2 regions of the Arthrobacter sp. NPDC080031 genome follow, and region 2 is predicted to be linked to the other one. Evidence: riboswitches for the same ligand, from Rfam matches in the RefSeq annotation. Region 2 holds a riboswitch; the other holds the start of a gene.
The links. Region 2 has a riboswitch for cyclic di-AMP ahead of AB0323_RS18375 (NlpC/P60 family protein). Riboswitches for the same ligand answer to the same signal wherever they lie in the genome.
Positions count from the first base shown of each region.

Region 1: another riboswitch for cyclic di-AMP. It lies ahead of AB0323_RS12165 (hypothetical protein); the one in region 2 lies ahead of AB0323_RS18375 (NlpC/P60 family protein).

Region 1 is NZ_JBFBLA010000012.1:101,714-110,680, forward strand. Features, by position in the region: gene AB0323_RS12155 (glycosyltransferase family 39 protein) at 1-517, opposite strand, end outside; gene AB0323_RS12160 (bifunctional glycosyltransferase family 2/GtrA family protein) at 514-1,884, opposite strand; gene AB0323_RS12165 (hypothetical protein) at 2,045-2,719, opposite strand; cyclic di-AMP (ydaO/yuaA leader) riboswitch at 2,803-2,999, opposite strand; gene AB0323_RS12170 (HAMP domain-containing sensor histidine kinase) at 3,141-4,619, opposite strand; gene AB0323_RS12175 (response regulator transcription factor) at 4,632-5,372, opposite strand; gene AB0323_RS12180 (hypothetical protein) at 5,612-6,439, shown strand; gene AB0323_RS12185 (winged helix-turn-helix domain-containing protein) at 7,106-7,975, shown strand; gene AB0323_RS12190 (histidine phosphatase family protein) at 8,121-8,651, shown strand; gene AB0323_RS12195 (LysR family transcriptional regulator) at 8,736-8,967, opposite strand, start outside.
Region 2 is NZ_JBFBLA010000024.1:2,236-11,202, forward strand. Features, by position in the region: gene AB0323_RS18340 (glycoside hydrolase family 38 C-terminal domain-containing protein) at 1-931, opposite strand, end outside; gene fdhD (formate dehydrogenase accessory sulfurtransferase FdhD) at 1,077-1,955, opposite strand; gene AB0323_RS18350 (FdhF/YdeP family oxidoreductase) at 1,957-4,293, opposite strand; gene AB0323_RS18355 (molybdopterin molybdotransferase MoeA) at 4,356-5,681, opposite strand; gene AB0323_RS18360 (DUF6457 domain-containing protein) at 5,678-5,965, opposite strand; gene AB0323_RS18365 (NTP transferase domain-containing protein) at 5,997-6,659, opposite strand; gene AB0323_RS18370 (HNH endonuclease) at 6,697-7,197, opposite strand; gene AB0323_RS18375 (NlpC/P60 family protein) at 7,447-8,211, opposite strand; cyclic di-AMP (ydaO/yuaA leader) riboswitch at 8,217-8,399, opposite strand; gene AB0323_RS18380 (M23 family metallopeptidase) at 8,529-8,967, opposite strand, start outside.

The DNA.
Region 1 (8,967 bases), on a different contig from region 2:
GTGCCAAAGCACCACCGGCCAACAAGCCAGCGCCCGGTCCGGAGATCCGCTTGACCGTCAGATAGAGGAGACCGACGGCGGCCACGCCCATGAGCGCCTCGGGAACCAGCATGCTCAGGGGTGAGAAGCCGAAGATCCGGCCCGCCAAGGCCGGGATCCACAAGGAGGCCGGCGGCTTGTCCACGGTGATGGCATTGCCGGCGTCGAGCGAACCGAACAGGAACGCCGTCCAGTCCTTGGTGCCGGCCTGGATGGCGGCGGCGTAGAAGGAGTTTCCGTAGCCGGTGGCTGCGAGGTTCCAAAGATACAGGAAGGCCGTGGCTACGAGGAGCCCGGCGGCGGACGGCCGCACCCAGCGGGGCTGCCGGCCAAAGGCGTATCGCGTCCAATGGGGCGTGGCACCGGGGGTTGACGGGCCTGTCGAGTGCCCGCCCTGCGGTGACTGGGTAGTTCCGACGGCGTTGGGCGAGTCGGATCCGGCCGGTCCTGTGCTTGCGGGAGTAATCGTGGAAGTCATGATGCTGCCGTTTCTGTGCGCGATGTGGCTTGTGTGGCGGGTGCAGTCGCCTGCGCGACAGGCTGTCGGAAGACCCAAAGCCGGAACAAGAGGAAGCGGACCGCGGTGGCGGCGAGGTTCGCCGCAACGACGGTGAGGAGCTCGCCCCAGCGGTCCGGCGTCGTCGTACTGTGCACCAAGGCGAGTGCCCCGGAGGTGAGCGCGAGGCCGATCCCGAAGACGATCAAACCCTCGAAGTGGTGCCGTACGGGGTTCCCGCCTTGGATGCCGAAGGTGAAGCGCCGGTTGGCTCCGGTGTTGGCGATGGCCGTGACGAGCAGCGCCAGGAAGTTGGCCAGTTGCGGGTCCATGAAGCCGCGGCAGAACAAGAAGATGAGCACATAGGCGAGGGTGGACGCAGCGCCGATTGCGGCGAACCGGACCAGTTGCCCGAAAAGGCTGCTGCGCGGGCTCTGCTCGGCGGTGCGGGACGACGCCGGGAGCGGCCCGCGTGCAAGCGCTGCGCGCAGTTCCGGAATGGGGATGCGTCCCGAGACGAGATCCCGGGTGAGCCGGACCATGCCGCGGATGTCGGCCAAGGCGGTGCGCACCAAGTCAACGCTTGAATTGGGATCGTCGATCCAGTCAACCGGAACCTCGTGGACCCGGAGGCCGCAGCGTTCGGCGAGGACCAGGAGTTCAGTGTCGAAGAACCACGAGTTGTCCAAGGTGTGGGGGAGGATCTGCTGCGCAACGTCGGCCCGGATCGCTTTGAAGCCGCATTGGGCATCGCTGAAGCGGGCGCCCATGAACGAGTGCAGCATCAGGTTGTAGCTGCGCGAAATGAACTCGCGCTTGGGGCCGCGGACAACCCTGGAATCGCGGGTCAGCCGTGTTCCAATCGCGAGATCCGAATGGCCGGAGATCAGCGGGGCCAAAAGGGGAGCCAGTGCGGCGAGATCCGTGGACAGATCCACGTCCATGTAAGCCAGAACCGGCGACGGCGACGCGAGCCACACCCTGCGCAGGGCGTTGCCGCGTCCCTTCTCCTCAAGATGGACAACCGCGAGCTCAGGCAGTTCCCTGGCCACACGTTCGGCGATTTTCAAGGTGCTGTCCGTGCTTGCGTTGTCCGCCACGGTGATGCGGAAGCCATGCGGGAAGGATTCGCGCAAATGGCCGTGCAGCCTGCGCAGGCACTCTTCGAGGTCGCGTTCCTCGTTGAAGACGGGGATGGTGACATCGAGCACGGGGATGGCGGTGTGGGTGTCCACGGGGGCGCGCCGCACCGTGCTGCGTTGAATGGGAGTGCTGGCTTGGATGGGAAGGCCCGGCGGCACCACCGCGGGGTCCTTCAGGGTTCCGGAGGTGGATTCGATGAGCGTCATGTATCCAGAGTGCCGTTGCAGAATATGAGGGCTTTAGGCGGAACCTGTGACGTGGCTGTGGATGTATGACCGGCGTGGCGAATCGCCTGCCTCGTCGAAAAACGCAGAGGTCCGCCCCCTGAAGGGGACGGACCTCAACGCATTTTTGCGTGGCTTCGGCTTAGTACCAGTTGTGGGCCAAGTGGAAGGACCACGCCGCGGACGGCGATCCGTAGCGTTCCTTGATGTAGTTCAGGCCCCAGCGGATCTGCGTCTGGTAGTTGGTCTGCCAGTCGGCGCCTTCTGATGCCATTTTGTCGCCCGGCAGAGATTGCCCGATCCCGTAGGCGCCACTGGAGGCGTTGGTGGCAGTGGTGCGCCAATCCGATTCCTTGTTCCACAGGGTGATCAGGGCTGACATTTCGCCCTGGCCCCAACCGTAGGAGGGCAGGATGCTTGCGGCATAAGCCTGGGCGCCGGAGGGATCATCGACGGCGACGGGCGCGGCCGGGGCTGCCGGAGCAGGGGGTGCAACGGGGGCCGGGGGCGCCACGGCGGCCGGGGGCGCCACGGGTGCGGCCGGTGCGGCAGCCTGGGGCGCGACGGCGGCCGGAGCGGGGGCGGGTGCCTGGCTCGGCGTCGGCGTGGCGCTCGGCTTGGGGCTTGCGCTCGCGCTCGCCGGCGGCGTGGCTGCGTGGTCCGTCGCGCGGGATTCGGACGTGCGGCTCATGTCCTGGGCATTGATGGCTTGTCCGGCGGCCTGGGTGGCGGCGCCTGCGCCAAGGAACACGGCAACGACGCCGGCAACAACTGCCATCCGCTGGCCGGTGCCAAGGTTCGAGGCGGCTCGCCTCAAGGTGGAACGTGACTTGTTTCTCCGGGCTGGTTCGCCGCGGTGGCGCGCAACAGAGCGCGACTGATTCCTGGAATCAGACATGGTGATTGCCTCTCGACGCCTGCGGAGTTAGCTGTCGGATTCGGATGAGGTCATCCGGCCGTGGCCACAGGGAATCGTGGCTGTACGGCTTCACCCCTAGGGCTGGCTCAACATGAGCGCTTGCCCGGAGACCTGGGTCCCCCGTCTCTGCCTGGACTGTTGGGCACCGGGGAGGGGCAGAGCTCGGCGCCTACCCGGCGGTGGCCGGAATTATCCAGCGCACCTATTCGACGGTACAGGAGGATTCCGCTCAAGTCACATTTAGGTAACGGAGATCACGACGCCGGTGGGTCAACTTGCGCTCGCCGCGCACCGGCGTCACGCCCTCCTGGGTTGCCGTTCAGGCCGTGGCGGTCCTGAGCGCCGGAAGCCGCACCGCAAATTCCGTTCGGCCGGCCCGCGATGCCACTTCGACGGTTCCACCATGCGCCTGGACAATGGATTCCACGATCGACAAGCCGAGCCCGGACGTGCCCTCGGAACCCGAGCGGGCGGCGTCGGCACGGGCAAAACGTGAGAAGATCCTGCCCTGGAATTCAGGCGGGATGCCCGGCCCGTTGTCGGTCACCGTCACCACGGCGCTGCCGTCGGCCGAACGCATGACGCTTGTGACCACGGTGGTTCCCGCCTCCGTGTGCTTGCGGGCATTGGAGAGCAGATTCGCCAAAACCTGATGGAGTTGAGTGGTGTCGCCACGGACCATGAGGGGCTCGTCCGGAAGCTTGAGCTGCCAGATGTGATCCGGGGCCATGACTTTCTCGTCGCTGGCGGTCTCGATCACCAACTGCGTGAGGTCCACATCGGTGAACTCCGGGGCCTTCCCTTCGTCCAGCCGGGCCAGCAGGAGGAGGTCTTCGACGAGGGTGGTCATGCGTTCTGACTGGCTCTGCACACGGGCCAGTGACTTGCGACCGTCCTCGGTGAACGTCTCCGTCATGCGCAAGAGCTCGGTATAGCCGCGGATGGCGGTCAGCGGAGTGCGTAGTTCGTGTGAGGCGTCGGCCACGAACTGGCGCACCTTTGTTTCGCTTTGCTGGCGCGCCTCGAGGGCTCTGGAAACATTGTCCAGCATCAGGTTCAAAGCATGGCCGACGCTTCCCACTTCCGTGCTCGGATGGGCCGCCGACGCCGGAACGCGCACCGCGAGTGCCACCTCACCGGCGTCGAGCGGAAGTTTCGATACCTTCGTAGCGACGTCGGAGAGCTGCTCCAGGGGGCGCATGGTGCGGCGGATGAGCACGGTTCCGGCCAGCCCGATCAGGACCAGCCCGCCCAAGGACACGAGCACCATGGTCCAGACGAGCGAGGCCTCGGTGTCCTGCTTCGAGGCGAGCGGCAGCCCCGTGATGACAACATCGCCGTAAGGAGTTTCGGTGGCCACGAGCCGGTAACCGCCATTGGACAGGGTGCGATCAACCGGTCGGCCATCGGGGGGGAGCGCCGAGAGGATTTGAGCGTCGCTGGGCGTCAGCGGAGCGCGGGTGGCATCCGAGGACAAGAATCCTGCATCGCTGCTCACCCGACCGGCAAGAATGCGGGCATTCAGCGTGCCGATGCTCTGGCCCCTGGGATCCAAGGGGTCCGGGCGGCCGCCAGGATTGCCTTGCGGCGGGCGGCCATGGGAGGCCTGCATCAATTGCTGGTCCAGCTGCTTCGTGAGGAACACATCCATGGAGGCGTAGCTGACCACCCCGACGGCGCCGCAGATGGCCACGAGGAGTGCCATCGAGAGAAGGATCAAGCGCGTGCGCAAGTGCCAGGTTGAAGGATTGAACCAGCTGTGGTCGGTCTGGCGGGGGATACCCGAGAGTGCGGACATTCGGAGCCCCGGCTATTCGGCGGGCTTGATGACGTAGCCTGCTCCACGCACAGTGTGGATCATGGGCGGGTGGTTGGCCTCGATCTTCTTGCGCAGGTATGAGATGTAGAGCTCTACGATGTTGGCTTGCCCGCCGAAATCGTAGTCCCACACGCGGTCCAGGATCTGGGCCTTGCTGACCACGCGCTTGGGATTTTCCATGAGATAGCGCAGGAGCTCGAACTGGGTTGCCGTGAGCGGGATGTCTTCGCCGGCGCGGGTGACTTCACGGGTGTCCACGTTCAGGGTCAAGTCACCCACCACCAGTTCGGCCGTGTCCATCGCGGCCACGCCCGAGCGCTGGACCAGCCGGTGCAGGCGCAGCAGGACTTCCTCCATGCTGAAGGGCTTGGTGACATAGTCGTCGCCGCCGGCGGCCAAGCCGACGATCCGGTCCTGCACGTCATCCTTCGCGGTGAGGAAGAGCGCAGGCACCTCAGGCGCAAAGGCGCGGATCCTGCCCAGCAGCTCCACGCCGTCGAACCCCGGAAGCATCACATCCAGTACCAGGACATCCGGCCGGAAGTCCTTGGCGAGCTTTACTGCGGCGGGACCGTCGCCGGCCACCGCCACCGACCAACCCGCCATGCGCAGGCCCATGCTCATGAGCTCGGCGAGGCTGGGTTCGTCGTCCACCACAAGGGCACGGATGGGGGAACCGTCCGGGTGGCTGAGTTGCGGAAGGTTGTTGGTCATGGAGTGCGAGGATGCCATGGGACAACTCTCCAATCTGCGGGTTTGCCAGTGCTTTGCCGTTGCTGTGAGCACCCTGTGAGTCCCAGCCTAGCCACCTGTCCAGAGGTTGTGCCGGTTCGGGGAGCATCCGACCCACTCTGCGGGAGGTCACAGGCAAGCCTGCAGTTCGACACAGCCAATGCACAGCAAAGCGGCTGACGCTGTTTGGGACAAGCACTACCACGACCAACAGTCTCGATTTCGATGGAGAACACACCATGGATCAGCAAAACAACCCCTCTGTACCTGGTTCCGAGCCGGGGAACGGGCACCCGCAGCCGGTGATCCGCCCCCTTGATGATTCCGGGCAGCCTTTAGCCGGGGAACCTGCCGCCGGGTGGGGCGCCCCGCAGCCGCCGGCGAGCCAGCAGCCTGCCGCGGGGTGGGGTGCCCCGCAGCCGCCGGTGAACCAGCAGCCCGCCGCGGGGTGGGGTACCCCGCAGCAATACAACTCCGGACAAACGCGCCCCTCGTTTTTCAAGAATTGGAGCTTGAAGAAGGGGATCATTGTCGGCGGCGTAACGGTCGTGGTCGCTGCGGCGGCAGGGGCCGGTGCCTACGCCGCGGGCAACGGGACCGTGGCGGCTGACACCAGCAGTGCGCAGGCGCCGGGCGCCGGGCAGAACGGCCAGGGCGGATTCGGCGGCCCAGGCGGCGCGAACGCAGGTCCGGGCGGCCTCGGGGTGGGGATGGGCGGTCTGAATGCGGCGATCCACTCGGAATATGTGGTCCTCCAAAGCGGCACCTACGTCACCATGGCGGGCCAGCTGGGAACGGTTACCGACATCTCGGCGAGCTCCATGACCGTCAAGAGCGAGGACGGGTTCACGAAAACCTATGCGCTGGGAACGGACGTCGTGGTCGCGGAAGGCATGCGGCAGCGCGGAAGCGGAACCACCGCCACCACCCTGACGCTCGCCGATGTGAAATCCGGATCCAGCGTGAGGGTCACTTCGCTCAAGGAATCCGACAAGTACACGGCCCAGTCCATCCAGATCGTGACGGCCACCAACTCAAGCACCCAAGGAACCGGCACTACCAACTAGCGATGGGTGCTGCTTGCCTCCGTCCTGACCTTCTTTGTCGCGCTTTGGCCTCAGAATGACGTGACTCGCCGTGTCGCAAGCGCTTTCCGGATTCAAAGAAGGTCACGACGGCGCGTCGCGCTTGCACTGCAACGAGGCCCGTAGCAGACGAATTGGCAAAAAATTTCCATGAGATGCAGACTCACGATTGGACAAGGGTTGTTTCATATCTCGAGATTCAAAGGCAAGCGCGTGACGTGACTTAATATTCAGAAAACGGTCATTTCATCAAACCTGCTTCGAATATTGTGCTCATAAAGGCCAGTGTGACGAACGAGAATGGGTCACATTTGGACATGTCTGAATTGTGATGTGCGGCACAATAGTCCGATTCGTCTCAAAATGTGGACGGTCCGGTCCTTTGTTACTTGCAAGTTCCCTTTGTTACGTTGCACACTTCAAATGTGAACAAGAACTCAACAGCATCTGCAGCCGCAGCGATCGAGCCCAGCGCACCCGCTGGTCCTTCGATGAGCTGTTGTCGAATGCATGCCTAACTTAAGACCCCAAGAAGTTTCAGGCATTCGCCCCCTGCCCAGCGTCGGGCGCCCCTCCCCATCTCATTGCGGGGACCAGACCAGCATTCGAAGCCGCGATGACGGCTATTCACATTGAGGTAAGCAATCCATGTCAGTTGCATCCGGATACGTCCACATCTCCGTCCGTAACGCCAACAAGGCCGCGTCGAACGCTGGCCTGCGTCCCGGCTTCGGCAACCGCCCGGCCTACGCCCAGCCCGCACCGCAGGGTGGCAGCCAGGCACCCGGTTATGTCCCCCAGGGCTACAACCCGAACTCCTACGGCCAGCTCCGCGCTGTTCCCGCCAACGAGGCCTCGCCGATGACCGCACCCACGCCTGTCCTTGCTCCAGCGGACCGCTCCATCCGTCCCGTTGCCAACGACAATGTGGCCCGCGGGTTCGTGCTCTACATGGGCATCGACGAAGATACCGCCGCGGCCGCCGGAACATCCATCGCCAAGCTTGCCCAGGAAATCCGGGCCTACGCGCAGTCCCTCGTTTCCGGCGCCGAGAGCTACGCCGCCGTCGCGGTAGCCCCGGCCAGCGCGCCCGGTTCCGCGCTCGACGTCGTCCGTTCGACTTTCGGTGACCCCACCGTCGGCAACCGCCAGCGTTCCGAGGCGCTCCGTCCGCAGCCTGCACAGGAAGCCCGCCCGTCCGGCGTCTTGATCGACCTCGCCCGCCGCGAAGTGCACCTCGACGGCGAATCCCTGAACCTCACGTTCAAGGAGTTCGAGCTTCTCAACTACCTCGTCGAGAACGGCACCCGAACCGTTGGCCGCGACGAACTCCTCGAGGGCCTGTGGCGCAACGCCGAAGAGGTCCCCAACGAGCGCACCATCGACGTCCACATCCGGCGCCTCCGCTCCAAGCTCGGCCGCCTCGCAAACACCGTCCGCACGGTACGGGGCCAGGGCTACCGCTTCTACGAGCACCCCGAGGTCATCGTCTGGGCCGCTCCGGAATACTCGATCTAGTCTCCACGCGCTCAAGGCGCCCGCTCCCTGCTTGGGGGCGGGCGCTTTCGCTTCCGCGGTCTACCCAACTGACTCGCATTTGTTGTCGTTTACGGGCCCCAAAACGACACCTAATGCGAGCTAGTTGGGATAGTAGGGTGGGGGGATGAGCGAGCATCACATCAAGCGGCTGGTGATCATGCGGCATGCGAAGTCGGACTGGCCCCTTGGGGTGCCGGATCATGAGCGACCCCTTGCCGAGCGTGGCCACCGGGAGGCACCCCTTGCCGGGAAATGGCTCCTCAGGCACCACGTGATTCCTGACTTCATCCTGTGTTCGTCGGCGCTGCGGACCCGGCAGACCTGCACGTGGGTGTGCAGCGAGCTGGGGGACAAGGCCCCGACGCCGAAACTCGAGGACGGCCTGTATGCCGCCTCCGCGCAGCGGATGTTGACCGTCATCAACCACGTGCCGGAAACCGTCACGACACTCATGATCTTCTCGCACATGCCCGGAGTGCAGGACCTCGCGATGCACTTGGCTTCCCGCGACTCCGACCATGACGCCTACATGGATGCCGCGACGCGTTACCCCACCAGCGCCTTGACCGTGATGGAACTCGAAAAGCCGTGGGCTGAACTCGACGGGCAGGATGCCCGCCTGACCCACTTCGCGGTTCCCCGCCCCAGGAAGTAAAATCCTCGGCGCGACTTGGCAGCTAATGCCCCTTTTTGCGCCGCCAGAGGGCATTTGCTGCCAGTTCGCGCGGCCGGCGGGCAGCTAGCCGACGTCGAGGCCCGCGGCCACCTCCTGCAGCAAGCCCACCACGTGGCGGATGCTGGGGCTTGCCGTCATGGTCTTCCGGTACACGATTCCCACTTGGCGTTGCTGCATCGGGTTGACCACGGGCACCGCCACAACTCCGGCGGGGAGTTCGGGCCTGCCGAGCCGCGGCACGAGGGCCACCGCAACCCCCTGCTGAACCATGGCGATATGAGTGGAAAAGTCGGGG
Region 2 (8,967 bases):
TCATCCACGCCAATTGCTGCGCGGAGGAGCAGGAGAAGACGAAATCGGGGTTCTCATCCATGAGGGCGACAACGTTGGAGAACGTGCGGGCGCACTTGCGGATCGTTTCACGGACCGGCCAGAGCCAGGCCGAGTCAATGTGCGCGTGGCCGGTGGCCAGAAGTTCGTGGGCCGAGGCGTAAGCGGGCCGACTGAGGACCTCGGCGAGGGCTTCCCTGCCGGCGGCTGCAGTGCCCGCGACATCGTCCGGGTCCATGACATCAAGCATGCGCTCAAAAGCGCGGAGGATCTCGTGCCGCCGGGGCAGTTCGAAAGGCAACTCGTGCATCAGCCCGCTGAGGGTCCAGATGTCCTGGTGAAGGTCCCAGACCACCTCGTTGAGTTCGGCTATGGCGATGCGTCCGAGCCGGTAGCGGGGCTCGTCGCCGGAGGTGGATTTGTCCCCCAGCGGGGTTGCCGCGAAGCTCCACCCCTGGCTGAGGTCGGGATTGGCGGCGGCCTCGACGTAGAAGTCCACCGAAAGGCCGCCACCCAGAAGCTTCAGCGGCACGTACTGGTTGCGCGGAGAGATGGCCTTGATGATGGTGCCGTCCGGTCGCCAGGCGATGCCTTCGCACTGGAATCCCGGGACATCGTTGTTGAAGCCGAGATCGACGACGATCTCCACCGCGGTACCATCGGCTGCTCCCCAGCCCTCCGGGACCTCGCCTCGAAGCCGCAGCCACTTGGTGCTCCAGGCCTTGCCCCACGCGGCACCGTGTTCCTGGGGTTCGAAGACCTGGCGGAGTGCTTCCGAGACCGGAACGGGCTCTCCCGGGGCATCCCAGCTGCTCAGTTCAAGGGGCAGTGCGCGGCCATAGATGGCAGGGGCTATCCGCTCCCGGACAAAACGTTCGAGCCGCTTCTCAGTGATCAGGCGGTCGTCGTGCAATTAAAGTCCCCTTTGGCGGTGGGCTGGGTAGAGATGCTTCCTTACCGAGATGAGCAGCCTACGCAAGGCCATTGTCCGGAGGAAATCGATTCCATTCGATGGATAAAATCTACGTTGTTCCTGGACAATAGCCAAGTGTTGGCGGCTATCCCTGCAAGTCCCTAATCCCCACCCGGTCACTGCCCGCGTAGACGTTCAGGCTGGTCCCCCGGCTGAATCCCACCAGGGTCAGGCCCGTCTCCTGCGCGAGTTCCACGGCGAGGCTGGATGGTGCGCTGACGGCGGCCAAAACCGGGATTCCTGCGAGCGCCGCCTTCTGGACCAGCTCAAAGGATGCCCTTCCGGACACCTGCAGGACGGTGCCGCGCAGGGGCAGCAATCCTTCGCGCAGCGCCCAGCCCACCACCTTGTCCACGGCGTTGTGCCTGCCCACGTCTTCCCGCAGGCACAGAAGCTCGGCAGCACTGCCGCTGCCGGCGTCGTGGATTCTGAAGAGGCCGGCGGCATGCACTCCCCCTGTCTTGTCGAAGACCGCCTGTGCTTCCCGCAGACGGTCAGGCAGGGACGCCAGAACCTCGACCGGAATGCTCAGGGAGTCGCCGGCGGGGCTGAAGTGTGAGGATTTGCGCACTGCCTCGATGGAGTCGGTGCCGCAGATCCCGCACGAGCTGGAGGTGTAGACGTTGCGGCCGGTCTCAGGGAGGACGACGTCGGGACGCAACTGCGCTTCGACGACGTTGAAGGTCTGCACGCCGTTCTCGTCCTCGCCGGCGCAGAAACGCAGCGAAATGAGCTGGGCAGCGTCCCAAATGACGCCCTCCGACACCAGGAAGCCCGCGACGAGGTCGAAATCGTCTCCAGGGGTCCGCATGGTCACCGAGAAGGACATGTGCCCCAGGCGCACCTCGAGCGGCTCCTCGACGGCCAGGAAGTCCTCGCGGTAGCGGACCGGGTGCTCCAGCGCCTGGGCGGAGCCATCCAGCACAAATTTGTGCACCTTGCGGCGCTGGGTCACCCGTCCCATCTCAGATACCCACCGCTCCGACGGCTTCCCTGTGTTCGGCGCCTTCCCCATGCTTGACGAACCGCACCGTCATGGCCTTGTAGCCCGGCGTGTTGGATTCACGGGCAACGAGCTCCCGGTGGACCAGGGCGTTGGCCTCCGGGAAGTACGCAGCCGCGCAGCCCTTGGCCGTGGGATAGGCAACCAGCCGGAACTTGTCCGCCCGGCGTTCCGTTCCGCCGAAAGTGGAGATGACGTCCACCATGTCCCGGTCCTCGAAGCCGAGTTCGCTGAGATCGTCCTCGTGGACCAGGATGACGCGACGGCCTTCGGAAATGCCCCGGTAGCGGTCGTCCAAGCCGTAGAACGTGGTGTTGTACTGGTCGTGGCTGCGGACTGTCTGCAGGATCAGGTGGCCGCCCGGGGCTTCAAGGTACTCCAGCGGGCTCACGGTGAATCGTGCCTTGCCGATGTCCGTGGCGAAAGTGCGGGTGTCGCGTGGTGGATTGGGCAGCACGAAACCGTTCTTGGTCCGGACACGCGCGTTGAAGTCCTCGAAGCCGGGGATCACCCTGGAGATGTGGTCCCGGATGACGTCGTAGTCCTCCGCCATGGCACGCCAGTTCACCGCATGGTCATCGCCGAGGACTGCCTGTGCCATGCGTGCGACGATGACGGGTTCGCTGAGCAAGTGCTCCGAGACCGGAGTCAGGCGGCCTTGGGTGGAGTGGATGACGGACATGGAGTCTTCCACGGAGAGGATCTGCCGACCGCCCGGGTGTTTGTCGTCCGTGTCCGTTCGGCCCAGGGTAGGCAGGATCAGGGAGGTCTTGCCGTGCACCACATGGGCGCGGTTGGGCTTGGTGGAGATGTGCACCGTCAGCCCGGCCCGCTTGAGCCCTTCCTCCAGCGCGACGGTGTCCGAGCCTGCCGCGGCGAAGTTTCCGCCCATGGAAACGAACACGTCCACCTCGCCCTTCTCCAAGGCGTGCTGGGTTTCCACGGAGTCGTATCCGTGTGCCCGGGGAGCGGTGACTCCAAACTCTTTGTCAAGGGCTGCCAGAAAGCCTTCGGAAGGCTTCTCCCAGATGCCCATGGTGCGGTCGCCCTGCACGTTGGAGTGGCCGCGGACGGGGCAGGCACCGGCGCCACGCTTGCCGAAGTTTCCCTGCAAGAGCAGCAGGTTGATGATTTCCCGCAGGGTATCCACCGAGTGGGGCTGCTGGGTCAGACCCAGCGCCCAGCAAATGATGGTGCCCTTCGACGCGGCCAGCATGCCGGCCACCTTGGTGATGTCGATGCGGCTCAAGCCCGTGGCCCGTTCAGTCTCAACCCAATCCAGGGCCGCCCGGGCCTCGGCGTAGGCCTCGAAGCCATCGGTCTGCGCGTCGATGAAGGCGCGGTCTACCACTGTTCCCGGCTGCCGCTTCTCCTCCTCCAGCAGGAGGTGGCCCAATGCCTGGAACAAGGCAAGGTCGCCACCCACCTTGATCTGCAGGAATTCATCGGCGATGTCCGTGCCGCCGCCCACCACGCCGCTGAGCGACTGGGGATCCTTGAAGTTCAGGAGCCCGGCTTCCGGCAACGGATTGACCGCGACAACCTTGCCACCGTTGTTCTTGCAATCACGCAAGGCGGAGAGCATGCGCGGATGGTTCGTGCCCGGGTTCTGGCCCACAACGAGCACGAGTTGCGCTTCGTGGATGTCTTCCAGTGAGACAGTGCCCTTGCCGATGCCGATGGTCGGGTTGAGGGCGCTACCGGAAGACTCGTGGCACATGTTCGAGCAGTCGGGCAGGTTGTTGGTGCCCACGCCGCGTGCGAACAGTTGGTACATGAACGCGGTCTCGTTGGCCGTGCGCCCGGACGTGTAAAAAACGCAGCGGTCCGGCGTGGTGGCATTCACGTGCTCACCGATCAGGGCGAAAGCATCCGTCCAGCTGATCGGCGAATAGTGTGTGTCTCCGGGGCGGATCACCACGGGCTCGGCAATGCGGCCTTGGCTGCCGAGCCAATATTCGGTCTTGTCCTCAAGCTCGGCCAGGGAGTGCCGGGCCCAGAACCGGGCGTCGACCACGCGCGTGGTGCTCTCCTCGGCGATTGCCTTGGCCCCGTTTTCACAGAACTCCGCGGGGCTGCGTTTGCCGGTGATGGACTCGGGCCACGCGCAGCCGGGACAGTCAAAGCCGTCCCGTTGGTTGACGCGGAGCATTGACTTGACGGTCCGGCTGACGCCCGCTTGGGCCCAACCGCGTTCCAATGCAACGGTGACTGCCTTGACGCCCGCGGCGGAGCGCTTGGGTGGGTGGATCTGAAGGTCATCTTCGTTGATGTCCTGCTCGGGAGCATGCCTGTTCATGTCCCCATCATTGCAAGGCCTGATCCTCTAATCCACCTGCGTCCATTCGGCGTCGGAATCTCTCAGCCCGTCAGGGCGCTCCAGTCGACCGGCCCGGAGGACGCCTTGCGCGCTGGCTTGGCAGGAGTCTTCCTGGCTTTGTCTTCCGTGGGCTTTGGCCGGGGAAGGGGCGGCCCCCACGGCAACGGAAAAGCTGGCACTGCCTCTCCCAGTTGCACCCCGTGCGGTGGCACCACCATGACTCCCTCGGCGCTGGCGAGGCCGCGCATCATCCCGGGCCCCGCATGCTGGGCCGGCGAGGCCAAGCCGTACACGAACCTGAAGGGAAGCAAGCGCGTGCGCCCCGGGTCGGCGTCGAGCATCGCACCGCAAGAAACCTCGCCGACCTCCGGCAGCGTCCTGTGCCCCAGCCCCGCGAGGAGCGGTGCACCGATCGTGAACAGGACCATCATGGCCGCGAGCGGATTGCCGGGGAGACCCAGCACAAAGCGCCCGTCCGGCAGTTCAGCCAAAACACCGGGATGTCCCGGACGCATCGCAATTCCATCTATCAGCAGGCGTCCGCCGAGCTCCGAAATGGCCCGCCGGAAGTGGTCCGTCCCCGAACGGCCGGTTCCCCCGGTGGTGATGACGACGTCGGCAGGTGGCGCGTCCGGCGACAGTTCGCCTTCCTGAAGGGCCGAGAGCCACTCGTCATAGGAGTCGCCCACCTTGATTTGCTCGCCGCCGATCCCGCCAAGGAGCTCGACGACGGCGCCAAGCTGGGGACCGAAGGTATCCCGCACCCGGCCCGGGACCGGGACACCCGCGGTCACCACTTCAGAGCCGGTGAGGAGCATTTTCACGAGGGGCTTGCCTAGGACGTCCAGTTCATCCCGCCCGGCCAAGGCGGCCAGGGCGAGATGGGCAGGGTTCAAGACAACGCCCGATTTGATCAGCAGCTCGCCCTCCGCGGCTTCTTCCCCGGCGTTCCGGATGTGTTGGCCGTTGCGCGGCTCGCCCGGTTTCGCGTTCCCGCCGAGCGCGAGGACCGGCAAACCGTCTTCGTCCGTGGTCAGGACCCCGCTCTCGCTGCGGAGCACGGCTTTGGCCCCCGGCGGGATCAGGCCGCCCGTGACGATCGGGCTCGCTTGGTGCGGGGCCAGCCGATGGCCTGGTTCGGCGAGGATCCATGGGCCGCTGCCGTTGACCGCCCAGCCATCCATCGCCGAGGACGCGTAGTGAGGCAGGTCCTGCAGGGCGTGCACATCAGCGGCCAGGGTCCTGCCGAGGGCGTCCTTCAGCGCAACGGGTGCGGCGGGAATGGGAGTGGCACTGTCGAAGGCTAGTTGCCGCGCCTCGGCCCACAGGTGGTCGGCGTGCGGGAGATGCCCGGGGGCTTCCGTCATCCGGCGTCGGTTCCGGGGTTCGTGTAGTCCTTCGCGAGAGTGCGTGCCAGGCCCATGGCGGCATCCATCGACGCAGCCTCAGTCGCTTGTCCGGAGCCCGCAGCAAGTCCGGCGGCGAAGCCCGCAATGAAGGTGGTCAAGGGAGCTGCCGGCCGGACCACTGAATGGGCTGCAACGCCTGCCAGGGACAGGATCTCGTTGATGTCGATCTCGACGTCTTCGAGCTCATAGGCTTGCAGCAGGCTCCGGCACCATTCCTCGAGCGTTTCTTCCTGGCTCTTCATGATCGGCCTCCACTGTCCGGTACAGCTGTTATCACGGCAGGTCGCCGTCCACTCCAAGCGCCGCGGCGTCGTCCCAGGTATCCACGTCATCGGTGGACCCTGCGGGTACAGGCACTGCCAGCAGATCAAGCCTAGCAAGCAGGCCGAACACTGCGGTGTTGGCGAGTCCACCTTGTTCTTCCGCAGCCCGCACTTCCCGTTGTAGCGCGGATACGCGGTAGATCCCGAGCAGGGGCTGTTTCCGACCGTCGGCGGATACGGACAAGGCCCCTTCCGCGTCCTGGCGGCTTGCCAGTTCCCGGAGGAGTACCGGAACGGCGTCGGCGGCCAGGGGCATATCGCAGGCCATGACGAGTACCCAGGGCGCGTGCTTCGTGGACGGCCTCTGCCCATCCTGCGTTTCGCCGTCTTGCGCTTCGCCATCCTGCGCTTCCCCGTCTTGCGCTTCCAGCGCGGCGAGTCCGGCGGCGATCGCGGCGGCCGGTCCGGCGTAGGGCGGGTCTTCCCGTGCGGTCAAGGTGCCGTCCGGCAAAGTGCCGGGATCCGGCCCGACGACGACGACCCTCCCGGCACCGCGCACGGCCGCCACGGCGCGCTGAAGCAGCGTGGCGCCGTCGTACCTCAACCGGGCTTTGGGCACGCCGCCGAGGCGGGAGGACTTGCCACCCGCCAATATCACCGCATCAAAGTCCACCCGCCCAGATTACCCGGGAAGCAGGCTCGATTCCGGTTCAGGCCGCCGATTCAGGCAGGAGGAAGGGATCCCATGCGGGCGCAGGTTTCTCAAGCTCCTTGATCTGCCAGATAGTCCCGGTGGGCGCCGCAGGAGTGAACCTCAGTTTCCAGCCCATCTCGGCTGGAGTGTGGTCACTCTTGGCGTTGTTGCAGCGAAGGCACGCTGCCACCAGGTTTTCCCAGGAATCCGCGCCGCCCCTGGATTTGGGGTGGACGTGGTCAATGGTGTGGGCTGCTTTCCCGCAATAGGCGCAACGGTGGCCGTCGCGGCGCAAGACGCCGCGGCGTGTAACCGCCGTGATGGTGTTGTACCTCGGCCGGATGTAGCGATTGAGCAGAATCACGGACGGACGTCCGAGAATTTCCTGTGGCCCGACGACAGGCTCGTCGCCTTCGGCCACTACGCTCGCTTTTCCGGTGAGCACAAGGACCAGCGCCCGGCGGAAGGTTACTACCGCCAGCGGTTCATATCCAGCATTCAGAACGAGTGTGCGCATGCACGTACCTCTTCACGGCCGCACCCGTCAGGGGCGCGAGGGCCGGCTGCCCTCTGCATGTACGGGCTGTGGATCGACAACCTAAGAGTAAACACCCGGAGGCCGGATCACCGAATCCTTGCGGGAGTTCGGGCACAGTGTCGGTCAAAGTTCATGTGCCGGACACGTTAGCGCATGCTGGTTAAAACAGAACATCCCCGCGGGCGGACCAGCGGGGATGTTCCAGTGAAGCTATATAGCCGGAGCTATTTAGCCACCAACGCGGATGAAGACCGGGCCGGAGCCGACGTTGACGCTGTACAGGGCGGTGGTGCCGCCGTTCCAGCCGCCGTGGACCGCCATGCCGTTGCCGACATAAACGGCGATGTGGGCCATGCCCATGCCACCGTTCTGGTAGTAGACCAGGTCTCCCGGCTGCGCTTCAGCAGCGCTGACCGTACGGCCAAGGGAGAGGTAGTCTGCCGGCCAGCCGTGGAAGTTGATGCCAACAGCGGCCAGCGAGTTCGAAGCCAGGGCGGTGCAGTCCTGGGCAACGCCAAGCTGGGCGTAAGCTGCGGCAGCAATTGCTGCGCCCTTGCCGCTGGCAACCTTCGTTACAGGCGAAACAGCAGCGGTGACCGAAAGCGTCGAGGAGCCGGTAGCGGCACCCGTTGCAGCCTGCGGAGCCGGAGTGGCGTCCTGCGTGGCAACCGGAGCTGCGACAACCGGAGCAGCTTCGGTGGAGACCGCCGGGCGCTCGTACTTGATGGCGACGGAGGAGTCGGCGGAAATGCTTGCTTGGGCGATTGACTGGACTTCCAGGGCGGAGGTCGAAGTGGACTCGCGGGGGACGTTGGTTTCTGCAGCGTTGGCTGCGATACCGCTAGTGAGCACCAGACCGGAAGCAGCTGCGATAACGGCTGCCTGACGGCCTACGCCACCGGCGTTGCTGCCGACAGTCTTAGCGATAACGGCAAGCGAGTTGGTCTTGGTGACCGCGGCACGGTGGCGCGCAACAGTAGAGCGTGAAGACACGTTAAGAGGCCTCTCCCTATGCCCGCGAGGTAAGCTGTCGGATTCGGATGGGAGTCATCCGGCCACACTTCTCCCTCTCGGAAGTTGTGCGACTTAACCCCAAGGCCATCGGTGAAGATGACCAAAAGTGGGTCCCCCGCCTCTGCCAGACGATGTTTTGCGAACGGAACCTCGAGCAGTGGCAGAGCTAGGCAATCCACTCGAGTGCATCAACTCTCTAAAAGTTGATGCGTCTTAGACGGTACATGAGTTTTGGCTGAATGTCACATTCAGGTCACGGAGCGTGACAAGCATTCGAGAGACTTCCATCGGATTGGCTACAGCCAGCCCAGGGGGTCAACGACGTCGCCGTTGACCATGACTTCAAAATGGAGGTGGCAGCCGGTGGAGGCGCCGGTGGTGCCGCTCAATGCGATGACATCGCCACGGCTGACCGTTTGGCCCACCTGGACGTTGAACGACGACAAATGGTTGTACGTGGTTTCCAGGCCGTTGCCATGGTCCACCACAATGCGGTTTCCGCCGCCATACGGATGCCAGCCGGCGAAAGTGACCTTTCCGGCCGCGGCTGCATGGACCTGGGTGCCGCACTGGGCCACGAAGTCCTGGCCTCGGTGGAACTCCCCCAAACCGCCCGTGATGGGATTCACGCGGTACCCGAAAGGCGAGGCCGTGGTCAGGGTGTCCAGCGGCGCGCCCAGGGTGCCCTTGGAGGACGATGTCTTGATGGTGCCGACGGACTGCGCGCTCAAGAGT